DNA from 3 places in the Streptomyces sichuanensis genome. Region 3 is predicted to be linked to each of the others. Evidence: riboswitches for the same ligand, from Rfam matches in the RefSeq annotation. Region 3 holds a riboswitch; each other region holds the start of a gene.

Region 1 (7,403 bases), on a different contig from region 3:
TGGCGCGGCTCGGCGGCCCGTACCCCGCCGGCCGGCGGGTACGGCGGCGCGGGCCTGGGGCTGGCGATCGTGCGCGGCATCGTCGAGGCGCACACCGGCCGGGCGACGGTGCGCAACGTGCCCGGCGGTTGCCGGTTCGAGGTGACGCTGCCGGTGGCCGGATCGTAGGAACGGGCCCTCGCGGTCGTCAGCTTGGGGCCCTGGTGGCCCCGCGGAGGGTGATCACGGGCCAAGGCGCTGACGTGATCAGGGGCCGTGCGCCACGATGCAGCCTCCGGCAGAGCCACGACCGTGGAAGTGAACGGGATAGCCCATGTCCGACACTGACGCAGCAACAGGTTCCGGTACGGGCGGCAGCGGCTCCGGTCCCCTGCGCAGGATCGCCGCCGCGGTCGACCGGGAGCGGGACGCCTCCTCCCGCACGTGCCTGACGTGCGGCGGACCGACCAGGGTGGTGGTGCGGGAGGAGCTCACCGGGCACAGCCCGCCCGTCGTCAGCGCGCGGAAGGAGTGTGCGGGCCCGGGGTGTCCCCGTCCGTGACCGCGGCCGGCGGCAGCCCGGTGGCCGGCGCGGCGGCCGTGCGGGAGGCCCAGCGCTGCTCGACCTTCGCCAGGCGCCAGTAGGCGAGCGCGATCGCCCACACCACCACGAACAGGCCGACGATGACGAAGCCGACGTTGTCGAGGTTCAGCCCGGCGATCCAGCCGCTGACCGGGTCGTCGAGGCCGAGCTTCTCGTGCAGGACGCCGACCAGTTCGATGGTGCCGATGAGGAAGGCGACGGCGATGGACAGGCCGGTGATGGTGAGGTTGTAGTAGACCTTGCGCACCGGGTTGGAGAACGCCCACTGGTAGGCGAAGTTCATGAACGTGCCGTCGAGGGTGTCGAAGAGGCTCATGCCGGCGGCGAACAGCAGCGGCAGGCACAGGATCGCGTACCACGGCAGCCCGGCGGCGGCGCCGCTGCCGGCCATCACCATCAGCGTGACCTCGGTGGCCGTGTCGAAGCCGAGGCCGAAGAGGAAGCCCAGCGGGTACATCTGCCCGGGGCGGGTGATGGAGCGGGTGAAGCGCCCGAGGAGGCGGTTCATGAACCCGCGTGAGTCCAGGTGCTGCTCCAGCTCGGCCTCGTCGTAGCGGCCTTCGCGCATGGCCCGGAAGATGCGCAGGATGCCGGCGAGCGCGATGAGGTTGAGGGCGGCGATGAGGTAGAGGAAGCCGCCGGAGACGGTGGTGCCGACGATGCCGAGGGTCTGGTGGGTGGTGGACTCCTCGTCCATCAGCGTCCCGGCGAGCTGGGTGCCGCCGGCGACCAGCAGGGCCATCAGGACGACGACGCTGGAGTGGCCGAGGGCGAACCAGAAGCCGACGGAGACCGGGCGCTTGCCGTCGGCCATCAGCTTGCGGGTGGTGTTGTCGATGGCGGCGATGTGGTCGGCGTCGAAGGCGTGCCGCATGCCGAGGGTGTAGGCGGTGACGCCGAGGCCGACGCCGAAGACCTTGGAGTCGACGGTGTAGTGGTTCGGGACGACGAGCAGGAAGAGCACGCCGAAGGCGACGACGTGCAGGGCGGCTATGACGGCCAGCAGGCCGGCCGTCCGCACGGTGTCCTGGCGGCGCCAGCGGAAGGCGGGCAGGACGCCGCCGGGTGATGCGGCGGGATCGGCGGGACTGTCGGAAACCGACGGGAGGACAGACATGGTGGGGTGAACGCTCCAGCACCTCGTGGATCATTTCGAGATGCCGTGGCCGGTCTCCTGGCTTACGGGTCCGTACGCCACCGCCCCAGCCTTCCCGGCAGCCGGATGCTGCCAGTGGCTCCGCGCACCGGGGGTGCGCGGAACGGGACGGTCACTCCCCGATCACAGTGGCGAGGGCCGCTCCGGAATCGGACCACGGGGGTCTGTCACCGGTCTTCCCGAACACCACGGCCGGGCCACCTTAGCGCCCGGCCGCCCTCCTGCGGCACAAAAGTGGCTCTTGCCACGTTGTCGCAACAAGCTCCGCCCTGGTCACGGACGCCCCGTCACGGCGTGGGCCGTTCCAGCGCGTGGCCGCCGAAGCCCCGCTCGCCGTCGGAGATGCGCCGCCACCAGTCCTCGACCGTCCGCTGGTCCATGGCCGCCCAGTCGGGGGTGGCCTCGACCTGCGCCCGGCCGAGCCGCCGGGCGAGATCGACCACGGCGCGCCCGCTGGGCGAGCGTTCGGCGTCGTAGGCCCGCACCCCCTCGGCCCAGGAATCCGCCGCGCGCAGGGACCGCTCCAGCACCACCACGTCCTGCAGCGCCTTGACCGCGCCGCCGCCCATGTGCGGGCGGGCCACCGAGGCCGCGTCGCCCACCAGGACGAGGCGGTCCTGGCCGTAGTGGGGCACGGCGAGGTCGTACAGCGGCTGGACCGCGGCCGCGGAGCGCGGCGTGGCACGGACCACGTCCTGCCAGTACGGCGGGAAGTGCCGCTCGACGATGCTCTCGTGATGCTCGGTCAGCTCGGCGGTCACCCTGCCGGGCGGCAGGCTGGTCGGGTCGGCCGACGCCAGGGCGACGGTGGACGGCGGGGTGGCGTAGAAGACCCAGTTGGCACCGACGCCTTCCCCGCGCGGGCCGGGAATGCGGTAGGCGATCATGTGGCCGCCGGGGAAGGTGACGGTCGTCGCCTCGCCCTCGGGCCAGGCGGAGCGCGGCTCCGGCAGCAGCTCGCCGGGGACGGCGCCGCGCCAGGCCAGGTAACCCGCGTAGCCGGGCAGCTCGGGGGTGGGCGTCGCGGCCCGGACGACGGAGCGGTATCCGTCCGCGCCGACCACCAGGTCGAAGCGCTCCTCGCCGCCGCCGGCGAAGCACAGCGTGACCCCGTCCGGTGCGGGCACCACCCGTTCCACCACGGCGCCCTGCACGTACGCCACGGACGCGGGCATGCGGGCCCGCAGCGCGCTCCACAGCGGACCCCAGGCGTACGAGCGGAAGGGGAACGGCACCCCGCCCAGCAGCCGTCCGGCGTGCCCGCCGCCCTCGGCGGTGATCCAGGTGCGCCGGGTGAGCCGCACCCACGGCATCGAGGCGTCGGTGTACCCGGCGGCCTCCAGCTCGGCGTAGCGTTCCTTGTGCACCGCGAGGCCGATGCCGCGGTCGTGGAGCGCGCCGGCCGCCCGCTCGTAGACGACGACCTCGCCGGCGCCGGCCCTGGTCAGTGCCAGGGCGGCCGCGCATCCCGCGACGCTGCCGCCCACGACGGCCACTCTTCCTCCGCGCATGCCCCGCCCCTTCCTTCGCAATGGCGCCACGTGCCGCCCGATAGCACTCCGTGCACAGATCTTGACCGACCGTCGGGCACAGGGCCAGAGTCTCCGACACTCCGCAGGTGATGGACGCGTCGGGCGGGCCGGTGTACCAGTGCAGTATGACGAGAAGGGGCTGACGCCATGACAGATTCGGCAGCGCGCACGGAACACGGGCCCGGGGAGCCGGCGGTGCCGGGCCAGCGGGGCGCGTTCGTGCGCCGCATCGGCCTGTTCCAGGCCACCGCCATCAACATGAGCCAGATGTGCGGCATCGGTCCCTTCGTGACCATCCCGCTGATGGTGGCCTCCTTCGGCGGGCCGCAGGCGGTGATCGGCTTCGTGGCCGGTGCGGTGCTGGCCCTGGCCGACGGGCTGATCTGGGCGGAGCTCGGCGCGGCGATGCCGGGTGCGGGCGGCAGCTACGTCTACCTGCGGCAGGCGTACCAGTACCGCACGGGCAAGCTGGTGCCGTTCCTGTTCGTGTGGACGGCGATGCTCTTCATCCCGATCGGCATGTCCACGGGCATCATCGGCTTCGTGCAGTACCTGGGCTACCTCTGGCCGGGCATGGGGCAGACGGAGGGCGACGTGACGGGCCTAGCCGTCATCGCGCTCATCGTCACGCTGCTGTGGCGGCGGGTCGACCACATCGCACGGATCACGGCCGTGCTGTGGTGCGTCATGCTCACCTCGGTGCTGCTCGTCATCATCGCCGCGTTCAGCAACTTCAGCCCCGACCGGGCCTTCACCTATCCGGCGCACGCCTTCGAGGTGACGACCCATCACTTCTGGATCGGCTTCGCCGCGGGCCTGACCATCGGCATCTACGACTACCTGGGCTACAACACCGTCGCCTATCTGGGTGCCGAGATCAAGAATCCCGGTCGCACGGTGCCGCGGGCGATCGTCTACTCGATCCTCGGCATCATGGGCATCTACCTGCTGCTGCAGATCGGCACGCTGGGGGTGATCGACTGGAAGGAGATGCTCGACCCCGGGTCTACGGCCTCCTCCTCCGTGGCCTCCGCGGTGCTGGAACGCTCCTGGGGCAAGGGCGCGGCGAACGTCGTCACGCTGCTGATCCTGGTCACGGCGGGCGCGTCGGTCCTGACCGGGCTGCTGGGCGGTTCGCGCGCGCCCTACGACGCCGCCCGCGAGAAGGTCTTCTTCCGCCCGTACGCCAAGCTCCATCCCCGGCACGGCTTCCCGGTGCTGGGGCTGGGGACGATGGGCGTCCTCACCGCCGTGGGCTTCCTGATCGGCCGTCACACCGACCTGGCCACGCTCATCCAGCTGCTGACCGCCGTGATGGTGATCGTGCAGGCCCTGGCGCAGGTGCTGGCGCTGTCGGTGCTGCGGCGACGGCAGCCGGGTCTGCGGCGGCCGTACCGGGTGTGGCTCCACCCGCTGCCCAGTGTGGTGGCGCTGGTCGGCTGGCTGGTCATCTACGGCTACGCGGACGAGAACGCCCCGGGGCGGCACCCGATCGAGTGGTCGCTCGCCTGGGTCGCGGCCGGCTGTGTGGCGTTCGTGCTGTGGGCGGCGTACGAGAAGGTGTGGCCGTTCGGGCCGCGGGAGATCAGCGAGGAGTACCTGCACGCCCCGGATCCCGACGCCGTCCCCGATGCCGCGGACGACCGGGGTCAGGACCCCGACGGGAACCCCGACAGCAAGGAGCCGACCCCTGCCTGACGGGGCGTCGGCGGGGCCGGCCCCGCGGACCGGACTCCGGTGGTCCGGCCGAACGGTGATAAAACGGCACCCATGCCCGTGACCACTGCCCCCTCTCCGTCCTCTCCCGCCGCCCAGCAGCGCAGGCTGCTCTGGCACCGCCTGATATTCGGGCTCTGGTACCGGCCCGTCGAAGTCCTCGACGAGGCCCGGGACCGGAGCGTGTGGGGGGCGGCCGCATTCGTGTCCCTGCTGTGCGGGGCGCTCGGGACGCTGGCCAAGGACTCCTTCTGGGGGCAGTGGGGCGTGAGCCCCGTGCTCGCGCTGGAGGCGATGGCCATCGGCTCCGCGGTGATGATGCTGGCGAGCCTGCTGCTGGGCGCCGCCACCCACGCGATCGCGCGGCGGCTGGGCGGCAACGGCAGGTTCGGGCCCACGACGAGTCTGTTCGTGGTCATCTTCTGGGCGAGCGACCTGCCCCGGCTGGCCCTCGACACCTGGCTGTCGGCGGGCTCGATGCCCGTGCGGGCCGCCGCCTCGGTGACGGCGGCCTTCGGCTGCGCCCTCGCGACGCTGCTGATCCGCGGTCAGCACCACCTGCCGACCCACCGGGCCGTGGCGTCGGTGAGCATCCAGATGCTGGCGGCGGTGGTCCTGCTGAAGTTCCCGCCGGGCAGCGGCTGAGCCGGACGACGAAGGCCCGCCCGGTGCGACGGGGGATGCACACCGGGCGGGCTCGATGACAGTTCTACCTCATCAAGGATGGGTTATGCACCAAAAACCTGTTCGGCTTGTCGATTACCAGCGCACCGGGAGCGAGATCAGGCCACGCGCCCGGATGGTGGGACGCCACCGCAGTGCCTCCCTCGGAACGTCGAGTTCCAGCTTTTCGAAGCGCTCCAGGAGCGCGGCCAGCGCGGTCTCGGTCTCCATCCGGCCCAGCGCGGCCCCCAGGCAGTAGTGGATCCCGTGCCCCAGCGCGAGGTTCCCCGAGCGGTCCCGTCCCAGGTCAAGGCGGTCCGGGTGAGCGAACTGCGCCGGATCGCGGTTCGCGGAGGCCAGTGACAGCAGCACCGTCTCACCGGCCGGGACCAGCACGCCGCCGATCTCCATCTCCTCCGTGGTGAAACGCCGGATCGCCAGCGGAACGGGCCCGTCCCACCGGCTGACCTCGTCGACGAGCGCCGCGAGTCCGTCCGGATTCGTTCTCACCGCGCTCATCAGTCCGGGACGGTCCAGCAGGGCGAGGACCGTGTTGCCGATGAGGTGGACGACGTTCTCGTAGCCGCCGAAGAGGATGAGGAAGGCCAGCGAGGTCAGTTCGTCCTCGGAGAGCGTGTCGCCGGCCTCCCGCACGGCGATCAGGTCCGAGAGCAGGTCGTCGCCCGGCTCGGCCCGCTTGCCGGCGATGAGCCCGGTGAAGAAGCGCATCAGCGCGACGACCGCTTCCTTCGCCTGGTGGGGCCGCGCCGGGTCGGGGGTGATCAGGGCGTCGGTCCAGGCCCGGAAGTCGACCCGGTCCTCCTGTGGCACCCCGAGCAGGTCACAGATGACGATGACGGGCAACGGGCCGGCGTAGGCGGCCAGCAGGTCGGCACCGCCGGCCGGTTCCACCGCGTCCAGCAGGGCGTCGGCGATCGCGCGCACCGGGGTGCGGAGCTTGTGCACGCGGCCGGGCGTGAACGCCTTCACCACCAGGCGGCGCACCCGGCTGTGGTCGGGCGGGTCCATGTTGAGCAGGTTCGCGTCCAGTGCGGGCGGCAGCGAGAAGCCGTTGTAGTTGCCCGGGCGGGCGGTGGCCTTGTCCAGCGAGAGCCGCGGATCGGCCAGCCCCTTGCGCACGTCGTCGTAGCGGGTGACCAGCCAGGCGGGACGGCCGTCCGATCCGGTCACGCGGTGGACGGGGCCGCTCTCGCGGAGTTTCTCGTACGTGCCGTACGGGTCGTCGATCAGGGTTTGGGTGTCGATGGGGTGCATGTGACCCGACTCTAGACCGGACCGGAGGATCGGTTTGTGGTGGCTCCGTTCGCACCGGCGGCGCCGGGGGCGTACGGATCGTCGATCCGTACGCCCCCGGCGCCGGCCTGTGTCGCAGGCGGCCTTGACCCCCGTCCAGGGCCGCCTCGTCCATGGGCCGCCGCGCCGTCAGGGACGGCGGGCCGCGCTGATTTCTCTCAGCTCGGTGAGCACCGCGTCCACCATCGGATCGTGGTAGACGTCCGCGACGCGGGCCAAGTGCTCGTGTTCCTCGGCGGGGTCGGCGCTGACGGTCACCACGACGCTGTCGGCGTGGGGCGTCGGCACGTGCCCGGTCTGCTGGTTGGCCAGCCCCCGGCGCAGGGCGGCGGCCTCGACCACGGCGGCGGTGCGGTGTTCGTCGAGCGCGGCGGCGCGCGCCGTGCTCCGGGCGATGTCCAGGGCGGCCTGCTCGACGTGGCGCCGGACGCCGCGCTGG
Region 2 (7,403 bases), on a different contig from region 3:
CAGACGGTGTTGCCGACGCCCTGGGCCATCAGCTCCTTGTCGTAGTGGGTGGGGGGACCGTCGTGCATGCGGTCGACCGCGGCGGCGCTGAAGAGGGTCTCGGCCGAGGCGATCAGGGCGAAGGCCAGGACCGTGCCCAGGGCGGCGACGCTGGCCAGGCTCGTCATGTCGTTCAGGCCGGGCGGCTGGATGGCGTCGAACAGGCCGTTCACCTCGACGTTGGCGATGTCCAGGCCGCCCAGCGCGGTCACGGCCGTGGCCAGGGCGACGGCCACCAGCGGGGCCGGGACCAGGTGGGCCTTGGCCGGGAGCTTCTTCCACAGCACCAGGACGGCGATGGTCCCGGCGCCGACCGCGAAGGAGACCAGCGCGTCCCGGTCGGTGACGACGTCCGCGACCAGTCCCGGTATCCCGGCGATCTTCTCCAGGCCGGAGCGCGGCTGCCGGACCCCGGCCATCGTGTACAGCTGGCCGAACAGCAGGACGAGTCCGATGCCGGCGAGCATGCCCTGGACGACGGCGACGGAGATCGCTCTGAACCAGCGGCCGAACTTCAGGGCGCCCAGGCCGAGTTGGAGCAGGCCGGTGACGAGGACGATGGCACCGAGGGTGCCGAGCCCGAACTCCCGCACGGCTTCGAAGACGAGCACGGTGAGACCGGCCGCCGGGCCGCTGACCTGGAAGGTGCTGCCGGGCATGGCGCCGACGACCAGGCCGCCGACGATGCCGGTGATCAGTCCGAGCTCGGCCGGCACGCCCGAGGCGACGGCGACGCCGACGCACAGCGGGAGGGCGACCAGGAAGACGACGAGCGACGCGAGTGCGTCACGCCGCAGGGCGGGAGGGTCTTTGAGGGTGGAGAACATGGGTGAGGGTTCCTTGTGATTCAAGGTGTCGTGCACGGCGGAGTGCTGAGCGGTGCTTCGCTGGGAACCGCTTGCTACAGCGGCCCGAACGAGCGGCCGCCGCCGGGCCGGTGCGCCCTGACCGCACCGGTGTGGACCTCGTAGTACCAGGCGTGAAGGGACAGCAGCCCTTCCGCCATGCGTTCGCGCACGCACGGGTAGGCGCGCAGCCGTTCGAGCTGGGCCACCGCGTGGTGCTGCACGGCCTCGGCCATGTCGGCGGAGACGGGGGCCAGTTGACTCCGCGGGGCCCGCACGGCCCGCGGTACGGCACGCTCCAGCCAGCCCCGCACGGCGGGGGCGGAGGAGAGCTCGTCGTCCTGCACGATGGCGGTCACCGCGCCGCAGTGGGAGTGACCGCAGACGATGATGTCGCGGACGCCCAGGACGCGCACGGCGTACTCGATGGTGGCCGTCTCCCCGGCCGGGTGGTCGTGGTGGTACTCGGGCACGATGTTGCCCGCGGTGCGGAGCTCGAAGAGTTCGCCGGGGCGTGCGCCCGTGATGAGGGACGGCACGACGCGCGAGTCGGAACAGCTGATGAACAGGGCCTCGGGCGACTGTCCGGCCTCCAGGGCGCGGAAGCTCTCGGCGTTCTCGGCGACGTGACTCGCGAAGGATCGGGCGTTGTCGATGAGCGACTTCATGGTGGCCTGCCTCCTGCGTCTCGCAGTTCGGGACGCGGTGTGGTCGGGTCGGGTCATGTGGATCGGCATTGCCTGGTTCGGGCGCCGCGGCAAGGGGGCGCCGACGGCCGCCGGTCCGATTGTCCGGTGCGGCCGCGACCAATACTTTACCCACACATTACTTGCTGATGACAGACTTTATTTTCCTCAAACAGGGCGCATAGAGGGGCACTTGCGCCCCTCACGGCGCCCGACGCGCCCCGTCGTCGCAAGCCCCCCGCGCACGGTTCGGGCGGAGTTCAACCATCCGAATCCCTGGAGCGCCACGGGTGTTGCCGTTCCGATATGCGGATGGGGGGTGACGTCCGGAGGCTGCCTCCCCTAAATTCCTGCGCATTACGCAAGTGATCGCTCAGGGGACGGAGTCACGCATGTCGGAACCACCCGCTCAGCCACCGGGGAGCCCCACCAGACAGGCCGTCAGCCTGCCGCTGGTCGTCGCCGGCGTGTGCCTGGCGCTGCCGTTCGCGGCGATGCTCTGGGTCGACTCGTACTCCCGGCTCACCCCGGCCTTCATCGGCATTCCCTTCTTCTACTGGTACCAGATGCTGTGGGTGGTCCTCTCGACGCTGCTCACCGTCACCGCCTACGTCATCGTCCGCCGTCACGAGCGGCGGCGCACCCGGGCGCACGAGGGGGGTGAGTCCCGGTGAAGGACGGCGTGAACGGTGTCGCGCTCACCGTCTTCATCGTCTTCTTCCTGGCCGTCACCGTGATGGGCTTCATGGCCTCGAAGTGGCGGCGTGCGGAGAACGCGAACAATCTCGACGAATGGGGGCTCGGCGGCCGTTCTTTCGGCACCTGGGTCACCTGGTTCCTGCTGGGCGGCGACCTCTATACCGCTTATACGTTCGTGGCGGTCCCGGCGGCCATTTACGCGGGCGGCGCGGCGGGCTTCTTCGCGGTGCCCTACACGATCCTCTGCTATCCGCTGGTGTTCACCTTCCTGCCCCGGCTCTGGTCGGTCTCCCACAAGCACGGCTATGTGACCTCCTCCGACTTCGTGCGGGGCCGTTTCGGCTCCAAGGGCCTTTCGCTCGCCCTCGCGCTGACCGGAATCCTGGCCACGATGCCGTACATCGCCCTGCAACTGGTCGGCATCCAGGCCGTCCTGGACGTCATGGGCGTGGGCGGCGGCGAGAACACCAACTGGTTCGTGAAGGACCTGCCGCTGCTCATCGCCTTCGGCGTGCTCGCGGCCTACACCTATTCCTCCGGGCTGCGCGCGCCCGCGCTGATCGCCTTCGTCAAGGACACCTTGATCTACATCGTGATCATCGTGGCGATCGTGTACATCCCGATCAAGCTGGGTGGCTTCGACGACATCTTCGCGAAGGCCGGTCACGCGTTCGCGGCCGAAAACCCGGCAACCGGAAAACCGCGCGGCTCGCTCGTCACCGCCCCGCAGGCGCAGTGGGCGTACGCGACCCTCGCCCTCGGCTCGGCGATGGCCCTCTTCCTCTATCCGCACTCCGTGACGGCGGTGCTCTCCAGCCGCAGCCGCAACGTCATCCGGCGCAACACCACCATCCTTCCCCTCTACTCCCTGATGCTGGGCCTGCTGGCGATGCTCGGCTTCATGGCGATCGCCGCCGGGGTGAAGGTCAAGAACGGCCAGCTGGCCATCCCGCAGCTGTTCGAGGACATGTTCCCGGACTGGTTCACGGGCGTGGCCTTCGCGGCCATCGGCATCGGCGCGCTCGTACCGGCCGCCATCATGTCGATCGCCGCCGCAAATCTCTTCACGCGCAACATCTACAAGGACTTCCTCAGACCGGACGCCTCGCCCGAACACGAGGCGAAGGTCTCCAAGCTCGCATCGCTCCTCGTCAAGGTCGGCGCCCTCGTTTTCGTCCTGACCATGGACAAAACGGTCGCCATCAACTTCCAGCTGCTCGGTGGCATCTGGATCCTGCAGACCGTGCCCGCGCTCGTGGGCGGGCTCTTCACCCGCTGGTGCCACCGCTGGGCGCTGCTCGCGGGCTGGGCCGTCGGCATGACGTACGGGACGTGGCGGGCGTACGACACCCCGAGCGCCACCCAGGATCACTTCGGGAACACCAACCTCATCCCGTTCATCGGCGAGAAGGGGTACATCGGACTCACGGCGTTCGTTCTCAATGTGATCGTCGTCATCGTCGCCACGTTCGTCCTGAAGGCCCTGAAGGCACCCGACGGGGCCGACCAGACGAAGCCGTCGGACTACACGGCCGACGCCGGCGACCCGGGCGTCCGCACGGACCTCCCCCCGGCCACCGTGGGAGCCCCCGGCGGGCACTGACCCACCCCCCTCCACCCGAGGGCCGTCACACCCCCGCCAGGGGGCGTGACGGCCCTTTCCGCTTGCCCTCCAGGAGCCCTCCGATAGCACATTCCGCGACCGGCCCATGACGGGACGACACAACATGTGGGGGCGCGTACGGGGCCCGGCACTAGATGTATGCTCATCCTCGCTGTCGTCGCAGGGGAATCCGGTGGAAATCCGGAACTGTCCCGCAACGGTGTATGTGTGCGCATATACCCAGCGCACCCGAAGTCCGAGGACCTGCCGGCAGCAGCGTCCGCCACCGAGCCTGCCCTGGGCTCGGCTATGGGCGTTGAATTCGTCCGGGCCCCGCGGGTTGGGCCGACGGGACGCCTACGCGTCATGCCCCGGTGCAAGCGGCATGCCCGTACGCGACCGTCGCGCTCTCCCGCCCGGCCCACCCCAGCCGAGCGAGGGAGAGCCACACGTGACCATCGCGCCCGCCGATCCGGTCTCAGAGAACGCGGAAGCGACCGGCGGTCCCGGGACCGCGCTGCTGCGCACCCTGACCGATCTCACCGCAGACCTTCCCGCCACCGACCCGGGCAAGGTCGCCGCCGCCGCGCTGCGCGGCCGCAGCGCCGCCTCGGACGAGGCGGAGCTGCGCTCCCTCGCCACCGAGGCCGCCGCCGGCCTGATCGCCGAGGAGCCGGAGTACTCCCGCCTCGCCGCCCGGCTGCTCACCCTCGCCATCGCCGACGAGGCGGCCGGCCAGGGCGCGACGTCCTTCTCCGCCTCGGTGGCCGTCGGCCACCGCGAGGGCCTCATCGCGGACGAGACCGCCGCCTTCGTGGCCAAGCACGCCGCGCGCCTGGACGAGCTGGTCGAGAAGGCCCTCGTCGACGGCGCCGACGACCGCTTCGGCTACTTCGGCCTGCGCACCCTGCACAGCCGCTACCTGCTGCGCCACCCGATCCACCGCGACGTGATCGAGACCCCGCAGCACTTCCTGCTGCGCGTGGCCTGCGGCCTGGCCGAGGACCACTCCGAGCGGGCGCTGGAGGACGTCGCGGAGCTGTACCGCCTGACGAGCACGCTCTCCTACCTGCCGTCCTCCCCCACGCTCTTCAACTCCGGCACGCGCCACCCCCAGATGTCGTCCTGCTACCTGCTGGACTCCCCGCTGGACGAGCTGGACTCGATCTACGACCGCTACCACCAGGTGGCGCGCCTGTCGAAGCACGCGGGCGGCATCGGCCTGTCGTACTCGCGCATCCGCTCCCGCGGCTCGCTGATCCGCGGCACCAACGGCCACTCCAACGGCATCGTGCCGTTCCTGCGCACCCTCGACGCCTCCGTCGCCGCCGTCAACCAGGGCGGCCGGCGCAAGGGCGCGGCCTGCGTCTACCTGGAGACCTGGCACGCGGACATCGAGGAGTTCCTGGAGCTCCGCGACAACACCGGTGAGGAGGCCCGCCGCACCCACAACCTCAACATCGCGCACTGGATCCCGGACGAGTTCATGCGCCGCGTCGAGGCCGACGCCGACTGGTCGCTCTTCTCCCCCGCCGACACCCCGGACCTGGTCGACCTCTACGGCGACGAGTTCGACGCCGCCTACCGCGCCTACGAGGCCGCCGGCAAGGCCGTCAAGCAGGTCCCGGCCCGCGTGCTGTACGCCCGCATGATGCGCACCCTCGCGCAGACCGGCAACGGCTGGATGACCTTCAAGGACGCCGCCAACCGCACGGCCAACCAGACGGCCGAGAAGGGCGCGGTCGTCCACTCCTCGAACCTCTGCACCGAGATCCTTGAGGTCACCGACGACGGCGAGACCGCGGTCTGCAACCTGGGCTCGGTCAACCTGGCCCAGCACCTGGGCGCCGACGGCGAGATGGACTGGGAGAAGCTCGACCGTACGGTCCGTACGGCCGTCACCTTCCTCGACCGCGTCGTGGACATCAACTTCTACCCGACCGAGCAGGCCGGCAGCTCCAACAGCCGCTGGCGCCCGGTGGGCCTGGGCCTGATGGGCCTGCAGGACGTCTTCTTCCGCCTGCGCCTGCCCTTCGACTCGGCCGAGGCGAAGGAGCTGTCGACCCGCATCTCCGAGCGGATCATGCTCGCGGCGTACGAGGCGTCCGCCGACCTCGCCGAGCGGCACGGCCCGCACCCGGCGTGGGAGGCCACCCGCACCGCCCGCGGCGTGCTGCACCCCGACCACTACCCGAACGCGGTGGCCGGCTGGGCGGACCGCTGGGAGGCGCTGCGCGCCCGCATCGCCGCCGTCGGCATGCGCAACTCGCTGCTGCTGGCGATCGCCCCGACGGCGACCATCGCCTCCATCGCGGGCGTCTACGAGTGCATCGAGCCGCAGGTCTCCAACCTCTTCAAGCGCGAGACCCTCTCGGGCGAGTTCCTGCAGGTCAACACCTACCTGGTGGACGACCTGAAGAAGCTCGGCGTGTGGGACCGCACCACCCGCGACGCGATGACCGACGCCAACGGCTCGATCCAGGACATGAAGTGGATCCCGCAGGAGGTGCGCGACCTCTACCGCACCGCCTGGGAGATCCCGCAGCGCGCCCTGATCGACATGGCCGCGGCCCGTACGCCGTACCTGGACCAGAGCCAGTCGCTGAACCTCTTCATGGCCTCGCCCACCATCGGCAAGCTCAGCTCGATGTACGCGTACGCCTGGAAGCAGGGCATCAAGACGACGTACTACCTGCGCTCCCGCCCGGCCACCCGGATCGCCCGCGCCGCGTCCGGCTCCGGCGCCCCCGCCGCCACCATCCCCGTGCAGCAGGCCGCGCCCGACGCGGACGCCATCGCCTGCTCCCTTGAGAACCCCGAGTCCTGCGAGGCTTGCCAGTAATGTCCACCGAACGCCAGAAGAACCTGCTCGACCCCGGCTTCGAGCTGACGCTGCGCCCCATGCGGTACCCGGACTTCTACGACCGCTACCGCGACGCGATCAAGAACACCTGGACCGTGGAGGAGGTCGACCTCCACTCCGACGTCGCCGACCTCGCCAAGCTGTCCCCGGGCGAGCAGCACATGATCGGCCGCCTGGTCGCGTTCTTCGCGACCGGCGACTCGATCGTGGCGAACAACCTCGTGCTGACGCTGTACAAGCACATCAACTCCCCCGAGGCGCGCCTCTACCTGTCGCGGCAGCTCTTCGAGGAGGCCGTGCACGTCCAGTTCTATCTGACGCTGCTCGACACCTACCTGCCCGACCCGGAGGAGCGCGCGGCCGCGTTCGACGCGGTGGAGAACATCCCCTCCATCCGCGACAAGGCGCAGTTCTGCTTCAAGTGGATCAACGAGGTCGAGAAGATCGACCGGCTGGAGACGAAGGCCGACCGCCGTCGCTTCCTGCTCAACCTGATCTGCTTCGCCGCGTGCATCGAGGGCCTGTTCTTCTACGGCGCCTTCGCCTACGTGTACTGGTTCCGCAGCCGCGGCCTGCTGCACGGCCTGGCGACCGGCACCAACTGGGTCTTCCGCGACGAGACCATGCACATGAACTTCGCGTTCGAGGTCGTGGACACCGTCCGCCAG
Region 3 (7,403 bases):
CAGCGAGAACTCCCACTCCACGGGGGTGGGCGCGGCGGGCGCGGGCAGGGAGCGGAGCACGGAGACCACCCAGTCGCCGGAGGCGTTGGTGCCGGCGCGCCCCGCGTCGACGCCGCGTTGTACCGCTTGCGCGACGTCCTTGCCGAGTGTGGTGGCCGCCGTGCCCACCGCATCGCCCAGCGTCTTGACCCGCTCGAATATGCCCATGCTTCTGACCTGCTCACCTGCGACGTTCTGATTGGCGGCGACACTCTACCCAGCGTTCGGCCCCTGCTCGTCGTCGGGCACGGGCCGGCCAACTCGCAAGGGAACGGCCTCGGGGCGGCAGCTTCCTTGCGGATGCTGCCGCCCCGAGGGGTGTGGCGTGTGCGGTCTGTGGGCCGGTCAGTACGCGGAGTTGACGTTGTCCATCGAGCCGTACTTGTCGGCCGCGTAATTGCAGGACGCGGTGATGTTGGCGACCGGGTCGTAGATGTCCCAGGACGTGCCCTCGACGTGATACGCCTTGAACGTCGGGTCGATGATCTGCAGCAGACCCTTCGACGGAACGCCATTGACGGCGTTGATGTCCCAGTCGTTGATCGCACGCGGGTTACCGGTCGACTCACGCATGATGTTGCGCTTGATGCCCTCGTAGGAGGCCGGGACGCCCTTGGCATGCAGGATGTCCAGCGACTCCTTGATCCAGCCGTCCAGGTTGTCGGCGTAAGCCTTCTTGGCCGGAGCAGCCGGCTTCGCGGCGGGCTTCACCGGCTTGCGGGCCTCACTACGGCTGGCACGCTCCTGGTCGGCCTTCGCCTGGCCGGCGGCCTTGGCCTTGGCGTCGGTCGTGGCCTGGCCGGCGGCCACGTCCACGGCCTTGGCCAGCTCGTCGTGCTGCGTCACACCGAAGTCCTGGGCGTTCTGCGCGACCGGCTTCACGGCGCCCGTCCGGGCGTCGGCGGCGGTGGCCTGCGGCACCAGCGCGAAGGCGAGGGCGGCGCCCGCCGCGACGGTGAGGCCGGCGGTGGCGGCCTTGTGGGCCTTGGGCAGACGGTTATAGCCAGAGATGGTGGAACGCATGACTGAGCTGAACCTTCCTGTCGGGAGCGTCGCAGTGGCCGTTCGTGGGCGCATAAGAAGAGCGCCGTGTCTCGGTCGACGGCGCCGTGCGACCCGGTAATTGTTAGCGGCGGCGAAAGGCGCTGGCAAAGGTGTGACCTACGGCGGAACGCCGTAATGCGGCGCAGCGCACGAGAGGAATCGCCCCATTCCCGGGCGCGGTTTTCACTATCCCGCTTCGTATGTGATCCGGGCCCCATGAGGGGCCTCACACGGCGGCCTCGAATTCCGTACGGAGAGGAACGGTCCGTCGCCGCCGGTAAGCGCGCGGCGGCTACGGTGGGGCGGGTGATCGCAACGTGGACTGCTGAGGACGCAGGGGTCTTGCGGCTTCCCTCCGGGCGTCTCGTCCGGGGCCGGGGGCTGCGACGGGCGCTTCCGGAGGGGCCGGTGCCCGACTTCGGCGTGTATCTCCTGGGCAGACGGCCCGCCGGCGTCCCCTGGGAGGCGCGGTGGCTGCCCTGGCGGGACTTCTGGCTGCCGAGCCGCCCGGCCGAGGCCCGGGCCGTGCTGGCCGAGGCATGGCGACGGGCCGGGGCCGAGCGGGTCGAGATCGCCTGCGGCGGCGGCCGCGGACGGACGGGGACGGCCTTGGCCTGCCTCGCCGTCCTGGACGGGATCCCTGCAGGTCAAGCGGTGGATTTCGTCCGCCGGCACTACGACCGCCACGCTGTGGAGACGCCCTGGCAGAAACGCTACGTACGGGACTTCGGCGCCCCGCGGACGTGACCGTCCGGCTACCGGGCGCGCGGCCGGACGGACCGCGCGGGGCGGCAGGCTCTCCCGTGCCTCCCGCCCCGCGTCCTGTTCCCTGCCTCTGCCGGACCCGGTCCGGACCTGTCAGACCTGTCAGACCTGTCGGGAAGACCTGTCGGGCAGGTCCTCCCTGACCTCACGCGCCGCCGCGACGAGGTTCGCGAGGGAGGCGCGGACCTCCGGCCAGCCGCGGGTCTTCAGGCCGCAGTCGGGGTTGACCCACAGGCGGTCGGCGGGGATGGCCGCCAGGCCCTTGCGCAGCAGCGCGGCCGCTTCCTGCGCGCCCGGCACGCGCGGCGAGTGGATGTCGTAGACGCCGGGGCCGACCTCGCGCGGGTAGCCGACGGCGGCGAGCTCCCCGGCCACCTGCATGTGGGAGCGGGCGGCCTCCAGGCTGATGACGTCGGCGTCGAGGTCGTCGATGGCCGCCAGGACGTCACCGAACTCGGCGTAGCACATGTGGGTGTGGATCTGGGTGGCGGGCCGGACACCGCCGGTGGCCAGGCGGAACGCCCCGGTCGCCCAGGCCAGGTAGGCCCCGCGGCCGGCTTCCCGCAGCGGGAGCGTCTCGCGCAGCGCCGGCTCGTCGACCTGGATCACGGACGTCCCGGCGGCCTCCAGGTCGCCGACCTCGTCGCGCAGGGCGAGGGCCATCTGACGGGCGGTGTCGGCGAGCGGCTGGTCGTCGCGGACGAACGACCAGGCGAGCATGGTGACGGGACCGGTCAGCATGCCCTTGACGGGGCGGTCGGTGAGCGACTGGGCGTAGCGCGTCCAGCGGACCGTCATCGCCTCCGGGCGGGAGATGTCGCCGACGAGGAGGGGCGGACGGACGTAGCGGGTGCCGTAGGACTGGACCCAGCCGTGCTGGGTGGCCAGGTAGCCGGTGAGCTGCTCGGCGAAGTACTGGACCATGTCGTTGCGTTCGGGCTCGCCGTGCACCAGGACGTCGATGCCGGTCTTCTCCTGGAAGGCGATGACCTCGCGGATCTCGGCCTCGATGCGCTCCTCGTAGGCCGCGGTGCCGGTCCGTCCGGCGCGCAGGTCGGCGCGGGCGGTGCGCAGGTCGGTCGTCTGGGGGAAGGAGCCGATGGTGGTGGTGGGCAGCAGCGGCAGCCGCAGGTGGGCGCGCTGCGCCGCGGCCCGCTCGGGGTAGGGGTGGGAGCGGCGGGCGTCGGCGTCGGTGACGGCTGCGGTGCGGGCCCGTACGGCCGGGTCGTAGGTGATGGGGGAAGTGGCACGGGAGGCCAGGTCGGCGCGGTTGGCGGCGAGTTCGGCGGCGATGGTGTCGGTGCCGTGGGCCAGGCCGCGGGCCAGGGTGACGACCTCCGTGGCCTTCTGCCGGGCGAAGGAGAGCCAGCGGAGGATCTGCGGGTCGATGTCGCGCTCGGCCGTGACGTCGAGGGGGACGTGCAGCAGGGAGCAGGAGGCCGCGACGTCGACCCGGTCGGCGAGGCCGAGGAGGGTGCCCAGGGTGGACAGCGACTTCTCGAAGTCGTCGATCCATACGTTGCGCCCGTTGACGACGCCTGCGACGAGGCGTTTCCCGGGGAGGCCGCCGACGGCGGCGAGGTCGTCGAGGTTGGCGGCGGCGGACCGGGTGAAGTCCAGGGCGAGGCCCTCGACGGGGGCCTTGGCCAGGACCGGCAGGGCGTCGCCGAGGCGGTCGAAGTAGGAGGCGACCAGCAGGCGGGGGCGGTCGGTGAGGCCGCCCAGTTCGCGGTAGGCGCGGGCGGCGGCGTTCAGCTCGGCCGGCGTGCGGTCCTGGACGAGCGCGGGCTCGTCGAGCTGCACCCATTCCGCTCCGGCGGCCCGCAGGTCGGCCAGCACCTCGGCGTACACCGGCAGGAGACGGTCGAGGAGCGTCAGGGGTTCGAAGCCGGCCGCCACGTCGGGCGCGGGCTTGGCCAGCAGGAGGTAGGTGACGGGGCCGACGAGGACCGGGCGGGCGGCCAGGCCGAGGGCCAGGGCCTCCGTGAGCTCGGCGACCTGTTTGCCGGAGTCCGCCGAGAAGACCGTGTCGGGGCCGAGTTCGGGCACCAGGTAGTGGTAGTTGGTGTCGAACCACTTCGTCATCTCCAGCGGCGCCACCTCCTGGGTGCCGCGGGCCATCGCGAAGTAGCCGTCCAGGGCGTCGGCCTCGACGGCCGCGCGGTGCCGGGCGGGGATGGCGCCGACCATGACGCTGGTGTCCAGGACGTGGTCGTAGTACGAGAAGTCGCCGGTGGGCACCTCGTGGATGCCGGCCCCGGCGAGCTGCCGCCAGGTGGCGCGGCGGAGTCCGGCGGCCGTCTCCCGCAGGGCCGCCGCGGTGACGCGGCCCTTCCAGTAGCCTTCGATCGCCTTCTTCAGTTCACGGCCCTGGCCCTGGCGGGGGTAGCCGTGCACGGTGGCCCGTGCTGCCGCGGCTGCGGACTTGGCGGTCATGGAACTCTCCTTCGCGAGCTTCATTCCAGGATCTCGGATCGTCCGGGGCGCGAAGGGATGACGGACCAGGCAGCGACGCGGCCGTCGCGTCCCGCCTGGTGTGCACGCCGACCCGCCCGAGAGGTCACCGGGATGTCCGTGCGCGAACGGTCGCGCACGGGCAGCGGCAGGTCTTCGGACTCGCGGGCGCGTCCGGCCGGGGGCCGGGCACCTACTGGCCGTCGCTTCCCGGCCCGTACGGGCCAGTGCGTATGACGGCGGTCGTTCCCGCTCACCGCTGCGGGGCAGTCCCGGATTCGCACCGGGTTCCCTCTTGCGACGCGCCTGCCTGGCGGGCAGGGCGAACCAGCTGCACCGGCAACACTAGGGGCTGTTCCCCGTGTTCGCACGTGCTGTTCACATGCCGGCCACACGATGTGCGGGGTGGGCGGTGCGGAGCGCGAAGCGGCCGGGGCCGCTTCGCGCTCCGCCTTCCCGTCGCCCGGGCCCCCTCAGGCCCGGCCACCGACCCGGGCCCCTCAGCCCCGGTCGTAGGTGTGGAATCCCCTGGCGGTCGTGCGGCCGAGGTGGGCCGCGCCCTGACCTCTTAGTGGAACTGCTCTTCTTCGGTGGAGCCCGTGAGCGCCGTCGTGGAGGAGGCGGGGTTGACGGCGGTGGAGACGAGGTCGAAGTAGCCGGTGCCGACCTCGCGCTGGTGCTTGACGGCGGTGAAGCCGTGCTGCTGGGCGGCGAACTCGCGCTCCTGCAGGTCGACGTAGGCGGTCATGCCGTGCTCGGCGTAGCCGCGGGCGAGGTCGAACATGCCGTGGTTGAGGGAGTGGAAGCCGGCCAGGGTGATGAACTGGAAGCGGTAGCCCATGGCGCCCAGCTCCCGCTGGAACTTGGCGATCGCGTCGTCGTCCAGGGCTGCCTTCCAGTTGAAGGAGGGCGAGCAGTTGTAGGCCAGCATCTTGCCGGGGTGGCGGGCGTGGAGTGCCTCGGCGAACTCACGGGCCTGCGCCAGGTCCGGGGTGCCGGTCTCCACCCAGATGAGGTCGGCGTACGGGGCGTAGGCCAGGCCGCGTGCGATCACCGGTGCCATGCCGTTGCGCACCCGGTAGAAGCCCTCGGCCGTGCGTTCGCCGGTACAGAACGGTGCGTCGGTCTCGTCGACGTCGCTGGTCAGCAGGTTCGCGGCCAGGGCGTCCGTGCGTGCCACGATCAGCGTGGGCACGTCGGCGATGTCGGCGGCGAGCCGGGCGGCGTTGAGGGTGCGGATGTGCTGGGCGGTGGGCACGAGGACCTTGCCGCCGAGGTGGCCGCACTTCTTCTCGGAGGCCAGCTGGTCCTCGTAGTGGATGCCCGCCGCGCCTGCGGCGATCATCGCCTTGGTGAGTTCGAAGGCGTTGAGCGGTCCGCCGAAGCCGGCTTCGGCGTCGGCGACGATCGGCACCAGCCAGTCGGTGGTGTCGGCGCCGCCCTCGGCGGTGGCGATCTGGTCGGCGCGCAGCAGGGCGTTGTTGATGCGGCGCACCACCTGGGGGACGGAGTTGGCGGGGTAGAGGCTCTGGTCGGGGTAGGTGTGGCCGGCCTGGTTGGCGTCGGCGGCGACCTGCCAGCCGGAGAGGTAGACGGCCTGCAGGCCGGCCTTGACCATCTGCACCGCCTGGCCGCCGGTGAGGGCGCCGAGGGCGTGGACGTAGTCGCGTTCGTGCAGCTGCCGCCACAGGCGTTCGGCACCCCGGCGGGCGAGGGTGTGCTCCTCGCGCACGCTGCCGGACAGGCGGATCACGTCCTGTGCGCCGTAGGTGCGCTCGATGCCCTTCCAGCGGGGGTCGGTCGCCCACCGCCGGGCGAGGTCCTCGGCGGTCGTCCGGGTACCCGTCGCTGCCTGTGCCATGGCTGTCTCCTGGGATCGGGGTGGGAGCAGTGGTCGGGGCTCCGGAGGGGCCTGCCAAGCATGTGAAGGGGCAGGGCATCTCCCTGGGGAGCGCGGCCCGCCGTGCCATCGGTGGTGAGCGGAAGTGGAGAGAACCGGGCCGGCGGGCCGCACTACGACTCTGCCAGTGGCACTGAGTGCCCTCAAGCGTGGCCTTCTGCCAAGTGTTGCGAATCTTCTGCGGGCGTTCTGCCAACTCTGCGAAGCTGGGCGCCGGGTACTCGTGCGCAGGGGCGGACAGGAGTCGACGGTGGGCAGGACGTACGCGGGGACACGGCTGCGGAGGCTGCGGGAGGAGCGGCGGCTCAGCCAGGCGGAGCTGGCCCGTGTCCTGGCCATCTCCCCGAGCTACCTGAACCAGATGGAGCACGACTCCCGTCCGCTGACCGTCCCCGTCCTGCTGCGCCTGACCGAGGCGTTCGGCGTGGACCCCGGCTTCTTCTCCGAGGCCGGCACCACCCGTGTGCTCGCCGATCTGCGCGAGGCGCTCGCCGACGAGATCGCCGCCGCCGAGGTCTCCGCCGCCGACCTGTCCGAGCTCGCCTCCCGGCTGCCGGCCGTCGCCGCGGTCCTGCTCGGTCTGGGGCGGCGCAACCAGGCCCTGACCGAGCGTCTGGCCCAGGCAGCGGAAGGCCGTGCGGGCGCCGCCGACCCGGCCGCGCCGCGCCCGCCGCACGAGGAGATCCGGGAGTTCTTCTACCGCCGCCAGAACTACCTGCACGATCTCGACCTCGCCGCCGAGGAGCTGGCCGACGGCCTCGGCATCCGCCCCGGAGGGGTGCTCGCGGCCCTGTCCGCCCGGCTCACCGAGCGGCACGGCGTGCGGCTGACGACGGGCTCCGATCGCCTGCACCACTACGACCCGATGCGCCGTGTGCTCCACCTGTCCAGCCGTCTGCGGCCCGGGCAACGGGCGTTCCGCATGGCCACGCAGCTCGCCCTGCTCGAATGCGGGCACGAGCTGTCCGCGCTCGCCTCCGAGGACTACCCCGAGGGCTCCACGACCTGGTCGCTCGCGCGGATCGGCATCGCCAGTTACACAGCCGCCGCGCTGATCCTGCCGTACCGGGCCTTCCACGCGGCGGCCGAGGAGATGCGGTACGACGTCGAGCGGCTCACCGACCACTTCGGGCTCGGCTACGAGACCGTCTGCCACCGCCTCAGCACGCTCCAGCGGCCGCGGCTGCGCGGGGTGCCGTTC

The links. Region 3 has a riboswitch for cobalamin ahead of metE (5-methyltetrahydropteroyltriglutamate--homocysteine S-methyltransferase). Riboswitches for the same ligand answer to the same signal wherever they lie in the genome.
Region 1: it holds a riboswitch for cobalamin, as region 3 does, so the genes downstream of both, nicT (Nickel transporter NicT) here and metE (5-methyltetrahydropteroyltriglutamate--homocysteine S-methyltransferase) in region 3, are expected to answer to the same signal.
Region 2: it holds a riboswitch for cobalamin, as region 3 does, so the genes downstream of both, LE181_RS16250 (ribonucleoside-diphosphate reductase subunit alpha) here and metE (5-methyltetrahydropteroyltriglutamate--homocysteine S-methyltransferase) in region 3, are expected to answer to the same signal.

The regions. Positions count from the first base shown of each region.
Region 1 covers NZ_JAIXMK010000016.1:24,041-31,443, forward strand. The annotation lists gene LE181_RS08060 (sensor histidine kinase) at 1-168, shown strand, start outside; gene nicT (Nickel transporter NicT) at 495-1,700, opposite strand; cobalamin riboswitch at 1,731-1,945, opposite strand; gene LE181_RS08070 (FAD-dependent monooxygenase) at 2,027-3,250, opposite strand; gene LE181_RS08075 (APC family permease) at 3,419-4,969, shown strand; gene LE181_RS08080 (YIP1 family protein) at 5,042-5,632, shown strand; gene LE181_RS08085 (cytochrome P450 family protein) at 5,747-6,925, opposite strand; gene LE181_RS08090 (MAB_1171c family putative transporter) at 7,094-7,403, opposite strand, start outside.
Region 2 covers NZ_JAIXMK010000049.1:17,858-25,260, reverse strand. The annotation lists gene LE181_RS16270 (SulP family inorganic anion transporter) at 1-866, opposite strand, end outside; gene LE181_RS16265 (carbonic anhydrase) at 941-1,552, opposite strand; gene LE181_RS16260 (DUF3311 domain-containing protein) at 1,963-2,244, shown strand; gene mctP (monocarboxylate uptake permease MctP) at 2,241-3,872, shown strand; adenosylcobalamin-variant (AdoCbl-variant) riboswitch at 4,045-4,146, shown strand; gene LE181_RS16250 (ribonucleoside-diphosphate reductase subunit alpha) at 4,324-6,714, shown strand; gene LE181_RS16245 (ribonucleotide-diphosphate reductase subunit beta) at 6,714-7,403, shown strand, end outside.
Region 3 covers NZ_JAIXMK010000005.1:39,894-47,296, reverse strand. The annotation lists gene LE181_RS03410 (hypothetical protein) at 1-207, opposite strand, end outside; gene LE181_RS03405 (transglycosylase SLT domain-containing protein) at 385-1,062, opposite strand; gene LE181_RS03400 (protein-tyrosine phosphatase family protein) at 1,390-1,830, shown strand; gene metE (5-methyltetrahydropteroyltriglutamate--homocysteine S-methyltransferase) at 1,951-4,284, opposite strand; cobalamin riboswitch at 4,433-4,650, opposite strand; gene aceA (isocitrate lyase) at 4,871-6,163, opposite strand; gene LE181_RS03385 (short-chain fatty acyl-CoA regulator family protein) at 6,453-7,403, shown strand, end outside.